DNA from 3 places in the Plantactinospora veratri genome. Region 2 is predicted to be linked to each of the others. Evidence: riboswitches for the same ligand, from Rfam matches in the RefSeq annotation. Region 2 holds a riboswitch; each other region holds the start of a gene.
What was found. A riboswitch is a leader RNA that binds a small molecule or an ion and turns the genes downstream of it on or off. The one in region 2 is predicted to bind S-adenosylmethionine.

Region 1 (4,487 bases), on a different contig from region 2:
GCTCGCGGCGATCACCCAGGTGCTCACCGGCGACGACGACACGCGGGCCGCCGTGTTGCGTACCGAACGGAGCCGGCTGGCCGAGCGGATCGCCGCACAGCAACGCAGCTGGCAACTCCTGGACCGGCTGCTCACCGGCGACCTGCTCACCGACGGGCTGCTCCGGCACGAGGTGACCCTGGCCCGCGAGCCCGCCCGCCGGCTGCTGGTCCGCCGCGCGGTCTGCGCACCGGAGGAAATCGGCGCGACCCTCGGCGGCGAGATCGGCCCACTGCTGGCCGGGATGTCGGGACTCGACTGGAGACCGCCGGTCTGGGGCCTGTTCCCGGTCGACCTGGGCAGCCAGCTCCGGGTCGCGGTGGGGGTGCAGAGCGAGGTACCCGCCGACGTCGTGGCCGGGACGGCCGTCGAGGAGCTGCCGCCGGGTCCGGTGGCGGCGGCGGTGCACGTCGGACCGTACGAACACCTGACGTTGACGTACCAGGCGGTCTTCGCCTGGATCCACGAGCGCGGGCTGCGCCCGTGCGGCCAGGTGCGGGAGGCGTACCTGGCCGACCCGGTGACGACCGAGCCGGCTCAACTGGTGACCCGGGTGGTCGTGCCGATCGAGGACGAGGAGCCGAGCTGAGATGACCACCACGCCGACGAGGACCGATCTGAAGAAGGTCCACTTCCAGTTGTACGCGGCGGGTACCGCCCCGGCACTGGTGGAGGTACCGGAGTTGCCGTACCTGGCGATCGACGGTGTCGGAGACCCGGACGGGGCCGGGTACCAGCAGGCGGTGCGGGCGCTGTACACGGTCGCGTACGGGCTGCGCTCCCGGCTGCGCCGGGCCGACGTGCTGGACTACTCCGTCGCGCCACTGGAGGGGCTGTGGTGGGGGTCGGCGGAGTGGGACCCGACCGGCCAGGACCGGTCGACCTGGAACTGGACGATGCTGATCCTCCAGCCGTCGCAGGCGGCGCAGCCGGATCTGGTCGCGGATCTGGTCGCGGAGACGACCCGGAAGAAGCCCGGGGTACCGGTGGACCGGGTCGAGCTGCGCCGGTTGACGGAGGGGAGGAGCGCGCAACTGTTGCACATCGGGCCGTACGGCGAGGAGCGCCCGACCCGCGACCGGCTGATGGCCTTCCTCGACGAGTCCGGGTACCGGATCTCGGGGCACCACCACGAGATCTACCTGTCCAACCCGGCCCGGACGGCCGCGGCGAGGCTGAGGACGATTCTCCGCTATCCGGTGGCGCTGCGCTGAGACGGTCCCCCCGGCGGGCGGTCGCCAGCGGCGATCCGCTCGGCCACAGTGGACGGTGTTCCTCGCGGAGGCTCAGGGCGTCGCACGAGCCTCGTGCAGCAGCCGGAGCTGGCCGAGTTCGGCGACGTTCTTCATCAGCTCCGCGTTGACCCAGGCGACCATGTGCGCGACGGTGTGCGCCGGGTCGCCCTGCCACGGGAACGGGGCGGTCTCGTCGAGGTCTGCCTCGGTGAGCCCGTCGAGCACCGACAGCCACTCGGTGCGGAGGGTACGCAGCCAGGCGATGGTCGCCGCGAGGTCGCCGGGCCAGTGCACCTCGGTACGGTCCGGCGGGGTGCGTCCCCCGGCGTGGTCGACGGCCGCGCTCCACCACCAGCCGAGGTGCCAACTGAGCCAGCCGACGGTGGGAACCGGGACCGGATCCGGCTCGGTGTCCGACCAGTCCGGCAGCCATCGGCCGGCGTCGTCCGGGCGTACCGTCCAGGAGAGCGCGGCCGGCTCCCAGAGCAGGTGGGCGGGCTCCAGCCGCTCCAGGTGGTACTCGAACAGCGACCAGGTCAGGTCGAACTGCCATCGCAGCAGCTCAGCGCGGGATGCCGACATTGCGCGATCTTCGCATCGCAGCCGTGGCCGGGCGAGCGGTTATCCACGACTCAGGGGGTCGTCGGTCGGATCGACGCCCCGGCGGGAGCCGGTCGCGTGTTCGCAGAGGATGGTATCGATGTCCGAGCCGCGCGGTTGCTCGTTTCCGACCGGAAGAGCTGGCTCAGCCCCGTCTGCCGACGATCTCGGCCACCTCGCCTGGTCTGGACAGGAACGGCGCGTGTGCGGACTCCAGCGTCACGACGGAGGTCGGATTCTCCGGGAAGGCGGCGTCGGCCTCCGCGACGAGTACCCGCTGGAGGGCAGGGCGGATCGCCATGTCCCGGGCGCAGACGACGTAGGTGCGGGGGAGGGAGCCCCAACCGTCCCGGGTCAGCCGGGTGGTGCCGCGCATCATGCTGACCGGGGCGTCCGGGGTGAGCAGGCCCAGCGCGGCATCGGCGACGACCGGGTCGACGTCCGCGTAGAACGCGTCGCGAAGCAGCTGGCGGTAGGCGGGGTCGTCCGAGGCGAGGTCGAGCCGCAGCGCCCCGATCACCGCGGGGTCGCCCCGGAGGGCGGGCAGGACCACCGCGCCCGAGTTCTCCGGCAGCGCGAAGTACCCGTCGGCCGCCTTGTCCGAGGCGGGCATGATGGCGGCGAGGTACACGGCGTGCGCCACCAGTTCGGGAACCTGCTGCGCCGCCCGGGTCAGGACGGGGCCGCCCATGCTGTGCGCCACCACCGTGACCGGGCCGCCACGGCCCAGCGTTTCGATCTGCGAAACCAGCAGCTCGGCCGCCTGGTCGAGGCCCACCTCCGCCACCGGCGAGAACTCGGTGGCCAGCTCATCCGGGTCGAACGGACGCATGGTCAGGCACTCGGGTCGACGCGCGCGCAGCCCGTGCCCGGCCATGTCGACCGCCAGGGTCGGGCGGCCGTACGGCAGGAGGTGGGCGATGACCTCGGTCCAGCACCAGGCACCGTGCCAGGAGCCGTGCAGCAACAGGATCGGGGTCGACCCGGGGGACATGGCCGCTCCTTTCGATGACCACGGCGTTGCGGTTGACGTCCATCGCCCTCCGCTTCAGCGTTCCGGGTCGGCCGGCGGCGACATCCGGCAACTGACGTGGCTTCAACAATCGCAAACGATCAATATGTCGCCATTCCCGACCGGCCGTAGACCCCTCTGCCGCAACGACGGTCGCCGAGGGGATGACCCGGCGCAGACCGGCGCGACGGAGGCGGTGTTACGATCATCGGCGAAGGTCATGAGCGCCAGCGCGAAGCCCCGGCTTGCTGGCCGGCAACCCTCCGTTCGCGGGCGGGGTGCTCCGGGTGAGGACCAGGCTCGGCGCGAGTGCCGTCGAGCAAGCCGCGAAGCAGGAGGTCCAGGTGACGTCGATCCCTTCCTTCGACCAGGACACAGCATCCGGACAGCACCTCAAGCCGACCGGCCAGGTGCGACCGCGGCTGCGCCTCGCCGGTGCCGACGACGCCGAGCAGATTGCCCGGCTGCACGCCGAGAGTTGGCGCCGGCACTACCGTGGCGCCTACGCCGACTCCTTTCTCGACGGCGACGTCGCCGCCGACCGGCACTCGGTCTGGTCGGCACGGCTGGCCGCCCCGACCAACAGCCAGACGGTGGTGGCCGAAGACGACAGCCGGCTGGTCGGCTTCGTCCACGTCGTGTTCGACCACGACCCCAGTTGGGGCAGCCTGATCGACAACCTGCACGTCGTGCACGGCCGCCAGCGGACCGGCGTCGGCACCACGCTGCTGGCCCACGCAGCCCGAGCCGTCCTGGAACACGCGACGGCCGAACGGATGTACCTGTGGGTCCTCGAGCAGAACACGGCGGCGCAGCGGTTCTACCGCGCCTGCGGAGCCCGCGGCGTCGAGACGGCGACAGTGTCACCGCCCGGCGGAGACCCTTCCCGACTCAACGGTGCTCCCCGCAAGTTCCGGATGGCCTGGCCGGACGTCACAGCCCCGAGCGGGCTCGACACCCGTCGCCGAGACCGCGAGTAGCGCGGGGCCGTCTACCTGACCCTGGCACCGCAGTTCCTCGACGTGCGGGGCCCCGTGCTGGTCCCGGTCTCGGCGCCCGGACCCGCTCCTGACGCCCGTCAGCCTCAGGGCAACGCCTTCACCGGGTTCGCGGGCCCGCCGCGTGTGGTGGCCGCGATCCTGAGCAGGCAGGCGAGATCCGGAATCGTCCTGACCTGCCGCGAGACGACCTGCTCGCCGGCGCGGTTCCAGATGCGCAGCCGCACCCGCCCCCGCTCCACCCGTGCGACGTCCGACCAGGCGACGAACCGCCGTCCGTCGCGCACTCCCAGCTTGCTGACCGTGATCGGGCCGAATGCGCTGCTGCCGGTCTCAGTGATCTCCCTGGTCCGGCGCGGGTAGGTCACCTCGGCCACCGCCCGCTCGACGGCCTCGGCGAGCCGGCCGACGCCTGCGTAGGGGGGTCTGGCCAGGTTGAGCGTCGTGCCGTCGGTCAGCTCCAGTACGCAGCGCGGAAACTCCTCAGCCGGGCCGAGCTGGTAGATCCGGGTCACCCAGACCCGGACGTGCGCGACCTCGTCCCACCTGAGCAGGCGGGTCACGGTGGTCGTCCCGGTCGTGGTGAGCAGGCCACGGGTGCAG
Region 2 (4,487 bases):
CCGCCGAGCTGGTCGAGACGTCCCGGCTCTGGGGCCGGGTCGCCGCCCGGATCGAGCCGGAGTGGGTCGAGGCGCTGGCCCAGCACCTGGTGAAGCGGAGCTACAGCGAGCCGCACTGGGAGAAGAAGCAGGCCGCGGTGGTGGCCTTCGAGAAGGTCACCCTCTACGGCATCCCGCTGGTCAGCGGCCGGAAGGTCAACTTCGGCCGGATCGACCCGGTGCTGAGCCGGGAGCTGTTCATCCGGCACGCACTGGTGGAGGGCGACTGGCAGACCCACCACCGGTTCTTCCACGACAACCGCGCCCTGCTCGACGAGGTCGAGGAGTTGGAGCACCGGGCCCGGCGCCGGGACATCCTGGTCGACGACGAGACGCTGTACGCCTTCTACGACCAGCGGATCCCCGCCGAGGTGGTCTCCGGCCGGCACTTCGACGCCTGGTGGAAGAAGACCCGCCGGGACCGGCCCGACCTGCTCACCTTCGACCGGCAGATGCTAATCAACGAGGGACGGGGCGCCCTCGACGCGGCCGACTACCCCGACGAGTGGCACTCCGACGGGGTGGCGCTGCCGCTGACGTACCGGTTCGAGCCGGGGACGGAGACCGACGGGGTGACGGTGGACATCCCGCTGCCGATGCTCAACCAGGTCGACGCGGAGAGCTTCGACTGGCAGGTACCCGGGCTGCGCGAGGAACTCGTGGTGGCGCTGATCCGGTCGCTGCCGAAGGCCGTACGCCGCAACTTCGTCCCGGTGCCGGACTACGCCCGGGCGGTGCTGGCCTCCATCACGCCCGGCCGGGAGCCGCTGCTCGACGCGCTGACCCGGGAACTGCGCCGGATGACCGGGGTGACCGTGCCCCGGGACGCCTGGGACGTCGAGCGGCTGCCGGCGCACCTGCGCCCCACCTTCCGGGTGGTCGGCGAGGAGCGGCAGACCGTCGCCGAGGGCAAGGACCTGCCGGCGCTGCAACGGCAGCTCACCACCCAGGTACGCCGGATGGTGGCCGCCGCCGCCCCGGACGTCGAACGGTCGGGGCTGCGGGAGTGGAGCATCGGCACGCTGCCGCGCTCGATCGAGCAGGACCGGGCCGGCTACCTGGTGACCGCCTATCCGGCCCTGGTCGACGAGGGCGACACGGTCGGGGTACGGGTCTTCGAGACCGAGGCCGAGCAGGGCCGCCAGATGTGGGCCGGCACCCGGCGGCTGCTCCGGCTGACCCTCGGCTCGCCGCAGAAGTTCGTCTCCGGCCGCCTCTCCAACGAGGCGAAGCTGGCGCTGAGCCGCAACCCGCACCGCAACGTGCAGGAGCTGCTCGACGACGCCGCCGACGCGGCGGTGGACAAGCTGATCGCCGATGCCGGCGGGCCGGCCTGGGACGCCGAGGGTTTCGCCGCGCTGCGCGACCGGGTCCGGGCGGATCTGGTCGACACCACCGTCGAGGTCGTCGACCGGGTACGCCGGGTGCTCGCCGCCGCCTACGCGGTCGAGCAGCGGCTGGCCCGGACCAACAACCTGACCATGGTGGCGGCGCTGGCCGACATCCGGGCCCAGCTCTCCGGGCTGGTGCACCGCGGCTTCGTCACCGAGACCGGTTACGCCCGCCTCGCCGACCTTCCCCGCTATCTGACCGCGATCGAGCGCCGCCTCGACCGGCTGCCGCAGAACCCGCAGCGGGACCGCGACCAGCAGGCCCGGATCGCCCAGGTGCAGCAGGAGTACCGGGAGATGGTCGACGCGCTGCCGCCGGCGCGCCGGGGTGCCGACGCGGTACGGCAGATCCGCTGGATGATCGAGGAACTCCGGGTGAACGTCTTCGCCCAGGCGCTCGGTACGCCGTACCCGATCTCGGAACAGCGGATCTACCGGGCGATGGACGTCGCCGAGGCGGGCTGAGCCCCCGCACCGGCCGGGCGGCGCGGCGGGGTGGGTGGCGAGCGACACAGCCATCCCGGCCCTGACCAGTTGGAATGTCGGGGACCTGGTTGAGTAGGCTGTGCTCCGGCCATCCAGAGCGACCGAGAGACCTGGCTCGTCGACGTCGCAGCAACCCCCCACCGTGGGTGCGGGTGCTACCGCCAGGATCGATGGAGGTTCCGTAGTGCGCAGCATCCGAGCCGGGCGGGCGAGCCGGCTGCACGTCGTCTGGCACCGGTGGCGTCGACACGTCGACCTCTGCCGGACCAGCACCATGCTCTGTCGGGCCTCGGCCTGACCGCGACCGCCGGTCGGCGGCATTCCGACCATCTCGTCAGCACCCCCTGAGCGACGCCGTCCCGCACTGCCCATGACCTGACCGGTCGGGTGGTCCTTCGGCACACCGTCGCCGGATATTTCATGGAGTTTCAGCACAATGCGCATCAACTCACTCGCCACCCGCCTCCTCTCCGGGGTCGCCGCCGTCGCGCTGCTCGGTGCGGTCGCCGCCTGCGGCGGCTCGTCGTCGGGCGACACCGCCGACAACCCCTACGACCTGCTGCAACCCGGGACCCTGCGGGTCGGCACCCTGACCGACGCACCGCCGAACGTCTTCCTGAAGGACGGCAGGTTCACCGGCTTCGACAACGATCTGATGACCGCCGTCGCGGGCAAGCTCGGGCTCAGGGTGGAGTTCGTCGGCACCGAGTTCTCCGCGCTGCTCGCCCAGGTCAACAACCACAAGTTCGACGCCGGCTCGTCGTCGATCACCATCACCGAGGCGCGGCGCAAGACCGTCGACTTCAGCAACGGGTACGACTTCGGCTACTTCGGACTCGACGTGCCGGCCGGCTCGCCGATCAGGAGCTTCGCCGAGCTGAAGGGCAAGCGGGTGGTCGTGGTGCAGGGCACCGTGCAGGACGACTACGCCACCAAGGAGGGTCTCGACCCGGTCCGGGTACCCGACTACAACGGCGCGATCAACCAGCTCAAGTCGAAGACCGCCGACGCCTGGATCGCACCCGCCGAGATCGGCGAGAAGTCCGCACAGGAGAGTGGCGGCAAGATCGTGCTGGTCGAGAAGCAGCTCAGCTCGGCGCCGACCGCGTTCGCGGTGGCCAAGGGCGCCGACCCGCTGCGCGAGGCGCTGAACTCCGCACTCGACCAGGTGATCGAGGACGGCACCTGGACCCGCCTCCAGGAGCAGTACTATCCCGGGCGGCCGGTGCCGGAAAGCTTCAAGCCGGGCAGCGGCACGGTGACGTACCCGCCGGTCAAGGCCGGTCCGACGAGCCCGGCCGCCACCCCGGCGAGCTGACCCGGCCCGCACACCAGACAGTCGCCGGCCGGCCGCCCCCGGCCGGCCGGCGACTCCGGATCCGAGACAGGCGAGGCGATGGAGACCCTGGCGACGCTGTGGGAGACGTTCTTCGACTGGGAGTCGATGCGCGAGGCACTGCCCGAGATGCTCACGGTCGGGCTGCCCAACACGCTGCTGCTGGCGCTGCTCTCCGCCATCGTGGGGACGCTGCTCGGCATGCTGCTGGCGATGGCCGGGCTGGCCCGGACCCGGTGGCTGCGCTGGCCGGCGCGGATCTACACCGACGTGTTCCGGGGACTGCCGGCCGCCGTCACCATCCTGCTGATCGGGGTCGGGCTGGCACCGCTCGGGCTCGCCTGGTGGGGCCCCAACCCCTATCCGCTGGGCATCCTGGCGCTGTCGCTGATCGCGGCGGCGTACATCGGGGAGATCTTCCGGTCCGGCATCCAGAGCGTGGAGGCCAGCCAGCTGGAGGCGACCCGGGCGCTGGGACTGTCGCACGGCGCCGCCATGCGCCTGGTGATCATCCCGCAGGGCGTACGCCGGGTCCTGCCGGCCTGGGTCAACCAGCTCATCGCACTGATCAAAGACTCCAGCCTGGTCTACTTCCTCGGCCTGGTGGCCAGCCAGCGGGAACTGTTCCGGATCGGCCAGGACTATGCGGCGAACACCGGCAACGAGTCCGCGCTGCTGCTCGCCGGGCTCTTCTACCTGGTCATCACCGTGCCGCTGACCCACCTGGTCAACTGGGTCGACCGGCGGCTGCGCGACGGCCGGGCCGGTGGCCCGGAACCCGACGAGGAGGATCCGGTGGCGCTCGCCGGCGAGACCGCGCTACCGACGGGTGGAAGGGGAACCCAGCATGCCTGAGTCTGTCACTCCGACGGTGTCGGCCCGACCGGACGGGGCAGGTCCCGGATACGAGTCGGTCAGCGTCGCGACCCGCGACGTACATCTCGCGTTCGGCCGGAACCAGGTGCTGCGCGGCATCGACCTCGAGGTCGGCCGGGGCGAGACCGCCTGTGTGATCGGCCCCTCCGGCTCCGGGAAGTCCACCCTGCTCCGGGTCGTCAACCGACTGCTGGAGCCGGACCAGGGCGACGTACTGCTGGACGGTGTGAGCGTGCTCGACCAGGATCCGGACGCGCTGCGCCAGCGGATCGGCATGGTCTTCCAGCAGTTCAACCTCTTCCCGCACATGACGGTGCTGCGCAACGTCACGCTCGCGCTCCGGCAGCTCAGGAAGCTTT
Region 3 (4,487 bases), on a different contig from region 2:
CAGGGTCCGGCGGGAGCCGTCCGGGAAGGACAGGTGGTAGCGGGATCCGTCCCAGATTCCCGCCGGTGCCTGCGGATCCCGGCCGACGAAGACCCTGCGGGCGGCCTGGATCGCGTCGAGCAGCCGGCGTTCCTCGTCGAGCTTGCGGGCGAGCTGCGCCGGCCGGCGCTCCAGCCCACGCACCAGCCCGTCCCGGAGCAGGGCGAGCCGGGTCGCGGAGATCTGGAGCGCGCGCATCGCCTTGGCGCCCTCCTCACCGGCGATCCGGCGGGCCCAGCGGCGGGCCGCGTGCCGCCGGCCGAGGGTGCCGAGCGCGGCCAGTTCGGGTGGGGTGAGCCAGCCCGTCGAGACGTAGTCGGGGAGCCGGCGCTGGGTGAGCCGGCCCTCCCAGCTCCGGACCCAGACGGCCAGGCCGACCACGCCCAGGAAGATCGGCACCATCAGCCCGAGGTAGCTGTAGAGCAGGATCAGCGGCTCACCGGAGAGCTGGGTGAGGGTCGCTGCCAGGTTCCAGGCGCCGTGCAGCATCATCGCCAGCAGCAGGCCGGCGAGCGGGGCGAGGATCCGGATCGGGCGGCTGGCCGACCGGACGGCGATGCCGAGCCCGATGCCGGTCATCGAGGTGAAGAGCGGGTGGGCGAAGCCGCTGATCAGTACCCGCAGGATGAAGATCCCGAAGACGTTCTGCGCACCGGTGGCCGGGCCGTACTGGTCGACGCCCTCGGCGTAGCCGTGCAGGCCGAAGTAGAGGATGTTCTCGACCATGGCGAAGCCGACCGCCGACAGACCACAGTAGACGATGCCGTCGGTGATCCCGGACCACTTGCGGCGCTGGTAGAGCAGGAGCAGAAGCGGCCCGAGCGCCTTGGTCAGCTCCTCGATGAAGGGCGCGACCAGCACCCCGACCACCGGGAGGGGGAGCTGGAGGGTGTCGGCCGCGAAGGTGTTGGTGCGCAGCGCGGCGAAGGTGGAGACCGCCGCACCCCAGCCGAGGCAGAAGGCGAGATACTTGACCGGCTCCGGGTCGTACCGGTCGAGCCAGAGGAAACAGGCGACCAGTACCGGCACCGGCAGCGCCGCCGCGCCCAGCCCGATCAGTGGCGGCGTGACCCCGGCCGGCGACACCAGTTCCCAGGCCATCAGCACCGCGCAGACGACGATCAGCGCTATCGCCCCGATCATCGTCAACAGCCGGGCCAGGCTGCGCCGCTCGGGCGCCGCCACCTCCGGCAGGCCGAATGCGGGGGGCGGGAACTGCCCCGACGGGGCGGGCGGCCACGGCGGGGTCGGCGACGGCGGCTGGGGCGCCGCCGTACCGGGCGGGGTGTCGGCCATGTGATCAGCGTAGTTCCTCCGGCCAGCCCGGCCGGACCACAACCGGGCCGGTTATGCTCTCTGGCAGGTCACGAGCGCCAGCGTCAAGCCCCGGCTTGCTGGCCGGCAACCCTCGTCGAGGTTCGCGGTGGGGTGCCCCGGGTGATGACCGGGCTCGGTGCGCGCCCGCACCGGGCAAGCGCGGACCCCGTCCCCACCCGCTCCGGGGTCCCTGGCCACCGGAGGTATCCCCGATGAGCACCAGTGTCGTTTCCGCACCCGCCCGGCCGACCGGCGTAACCGCACCGGCAACGTCGACTCCGGCAGCGCCGCTCGGGGTGCTCGGAGTGCCGGGACAGATCAACCTCGACTACGCCGCCACCGCACCGTGCGCGCAGGCCGCCGCCGACGCCGTGGCCGAGCTGCTGCCCTGGTACGGCAGCGTGCACCGGGGCGCCGGAGCGCTCTCCCGGCGCAGCACCCTGGCGTACGAGCGGGCCCGGCAGCAGGTCGGCGACTTCCTAGGGTCACGCGCGGACGACCACGTCGTCTTCACCCGCAACACCACCGACGCGCTCAACCTGCTGGCCCGGGCCCTGCCGCCCGGCACCCGGGTGGTGACCTTCGCCGCCGAGCACCACGCGAACCTGCTGCCCTGGCCCACCGGTACGGTCCGGTTGCCGGTGCCCGGCTCGGTCGCCGACGCCGTGCGAGCGGTCGACGCGGCACTGCGGGAACTGCGCCGGGGCAGCGGCGGCGGCGCACCGATCCTGGTCGCGGTGACCGGGGCCAGCAACGTCACCGGCGAGTGCTGGCCGGTCGCCGACCTGGCCCGGGTCGCCCACCGGCACGGCGCCCGGATCGCGCTGGACGCCGCCCAGCTCGCCCCGCACGCCGAACTGGACATCGCCGCCCTGGCAGTCGACTACGTGGCCGTTTCCGGACACAAGCTGTACGCGCCGTTCGGAATCGGCGTACTGGCCGGACGGGCGGACTGGCTCGACGCCGCCCCGCCGTACCTGGCCGGTGGCGGTGCGACCCTCGGGGTCGGGGCGGCCACCCATGACGTGCGCTGGGTCGAGGGGCCCGCCCGGCACGAGGCGGGCACGCCCAACCTGCTCGGCGCGGTGGCGCTGGCCGCGGTCTGCGCTGCCCTGGCCGGGGCGGACCGCAGCGCGCTGTACGCGCACGAGCAGGCCCTGCTCGCCCGGCTGCGGTCCGGGCTCGCCGCCCTGCCGGAGGTGGTCGAACTGCGTACCTTCGACGCGGCCGCGCCCCGGGTCGGCATCGTCTCGTTCGTGGTCGCCGGCCGGGACTCGGCGGCGGTCGCGGCCGACCTCGCCCAGCGCTGGCAGCTCGGGCTGCGGGACGGGCTCTTCTGTGCGCACCCGCTGGCCCGGCGGCTGCTCGCCGAGGCGGCCGCCCGGAGCGGGCGGCCGGACCTGCCGCCGACCGCGCTGCGCGCGAGCATCGGGCTGGGCAGCACCGCCGGGCACGTCGACCGGCTGCTCACCGCCCTGGCGGCCCCCCGCTGACCTGCGCCGCGCCCGGCACCCGGTGGTCCGCGCCCGGTGCGGGCGCGCTGCCGGGCGGAGTGGCGGCGCCACGGTCAACGTGCCGGGCCCATCCCGAACGAGGGGCCACCGGAGCGTCGGTCCGACGGCGGCATGTCGGGCTGCCGGGCGGCCTCCGCGGCTGCCTCTCCGGCGTGCCCGCCCGCCGCCCGGCGTACGAGCTGGTTCGCCTCCAGCCGTTCGATGCCGGTGGCCCGGAGCAGGTCACTGCCGGTGGTACGCACCTGTGCGATCACCACGCTGCCGGAGAACCCGACCCCCTCGGCGTACGCCCGACCGGCCTTGCCGATCGCCTGCAACGCCTGCTCCCGGGCGGCCTCCGGGCGTACGCCGTGCCCGAGGTCCCGGCGCAGCAGCCGTACCGCCTCGGCGAGCATGGTGACCGCGTTCGACATCTCCTCCGGGATCGGCTCCTCGTCCTCCAGCGCGGTGACCGCCCGCCGGATCAGGGTCCCGCTGTTGTGCACGGCGTGCTCGATGTACTCGGAACTCTCCACGTACTGGGTCAGCGCTCCCCGGCGGTGCCAGCGCACCGGTGCCAGGATCGCGGTCTCCCGGCCGCCCTCCAACGCCTCCTCGAAGCCCTGCAGGTGCCTCTCCACCTCGCGGAGCCGGTCCAGCGCGGCCTCTGCCCGGCCCGGATCCCGGACCTTGAGCGCCTCCCCGGTCTCGGAGAGTTCCTCGGCGAGCCGGCCCAGGGCCGGCCGGGCCGCCCGGTCCACCACGCGCAACGGGTTCAACGGCAGCACCAGTGCGATCACCACGAGCCCGGCGGCCCCGCCGATCAGCGCGTCGATGACCCGGGGGAACTCGATGGTGCCCCGCAGCGGCGATTCGACGGTCACGATCAGCACCGCGGTCGCCGCCGCCTGGGTCACCACCGCCGGACCACCGCCGAGGAAGATGGTGACCACGATCGCCAGGAAGACGATCACGCCGAGCTGCCAGGGTCCGGCGCCGGCGGAGAAGACCAGGGCGTCGCCGATGCCGATGCCGACCGCCACGCCAATGATCAACTCGACCGTCCGGCGGAGCCGCTGGCCGACGGAGGAGGCGAGGGTACCGATCGCGGAGATCGGTGCGAAGACCGGCGACGGGTTGCCCAGGAACTCGTGCGAGCCGACCCAGGCCAGCGCGGCCGCCACCCCCGCCTGGAGCGCCAGCACCAGGTTGAAGCGTACGGCGTGCCAGCGGTCCCGCACGGTGGCCCGGGACCGCTGCCGGAACTCCTTCGCCAGGTTGGCGATCCGCTCCCGATCGAGGTCCACGGGCGTTTTGGCCACGGTGGCCCGGACGGAGCGCATGGCGGGGACTACCCGCTGACGAACCGGTCGAACCCGTCCGGGCGGCGCCAGTGAGCGTCGACCGGGTTGTCCGAGGTGTTCCCCGACGGTCGGAAACGACCGTGGTCGACGTACTCGTCGGGCGACTAGCCTGCCAGGCATGCCGGATCTTCTCGACGACCTGCGGGCGGCGCTCGGCGACTCCGCCGTGCTCACCGACCCCGACCTGCTCCGCAGCCACCAGCGCGACGAGGCCGACCTCTGCGTGGCCGGAACACCGGCCGTGCTGGTCCGGCCCCGGACCACCGAGGAGGTG

Region 1: it holds a riboswitch for S-adenosylmethionine, as region 2 does, so the genes downstream of both, V1634_RS13650 (GNAT family N-acetyltransferase) here and V1634_RS32715 (ABC transporter substrate-binding protein) in region 2, are expected to answer to the same signal.
Region 3: it holds a riboswitch for S-adenosylmethionine, as region 2 does, so the genes downstream of both, V1634_RS30900 (aminotransferase class V-fold PLP-dependent enzyme) here and V1634_RS32715 (ABC transporter substrate-binding protein) in region 2, are expected to answer to the same signal.

What each region holds. Positions count from the first base shown of each region.
Region 1 covers NZ_JAZGQL010000008.1:318,844-323,330, reverse strand. The annotation lists gene V1634_RS13670 (MerR family transcriptional regulator) at 1-628, shown strand, start outside; gene V1634_RS13665 (GyrI-like domain-containing protein) at 630-1,253, shown strand; gene V1634_RS13660 (DinB family protein) at 1,326-1,856, opposite strand; gene V1634_RS13655 (alpha/beta fold hydrolase) at 2,020-2,868, opposite strand; SAM riboswitch class IV at 3,103-3,218, shown strand; gene V1634_RS13650 (GNAT family N-acetyltransferase) at 3,231-3,866, shown strand; gene V1634_RS13645 (DUF6585 family protein) at 3,971-4,487, opposite strand, start outside.
Region 2 covers NZ_JAZGQL010000036.1:44,482-48,968, forward strand. The annotation lists gene hrpA (ATP-dependent RNA helicase HrpA) at 1-1,895, shown strand, start outside; SAM riboswitch class I at 2,002-2,093, shown strand; gene V1634_RS32715 (ABC transporter substrate-binding protein) at 2,353-3,234, shown strand; gene V1634_RS32720 (amino acid ABC transporter permease) at 3,313-4,107, shown strand; gene V1634_RS32725 (amino acid ABC transporter ATP-binding protein) at 4,100-4,487, shown strand, end outside.
Region 3 covers NZ_JAZGQL010000033.1:8,523-13,009, reverse strand. The annotation lists gene V1634_RS30905 (PrsW family intramembrane metalloprotease) at 1-1,335, opposite strand, end outside; SAM riboswitch class IV at 1,402-1,522, shown strand; gene V1634_RS30900 (aminotransferase class V-fold PLP-dependent enzyme) at 1,569-2,849, shown strand; gene V1634_RS30895 (FUSC family protein) at 2,924-4,156, opposite strand; gene V1634_RS30890 (FAD-binding oxidoreductase) at 4,332-4,487, shown strand, end outside.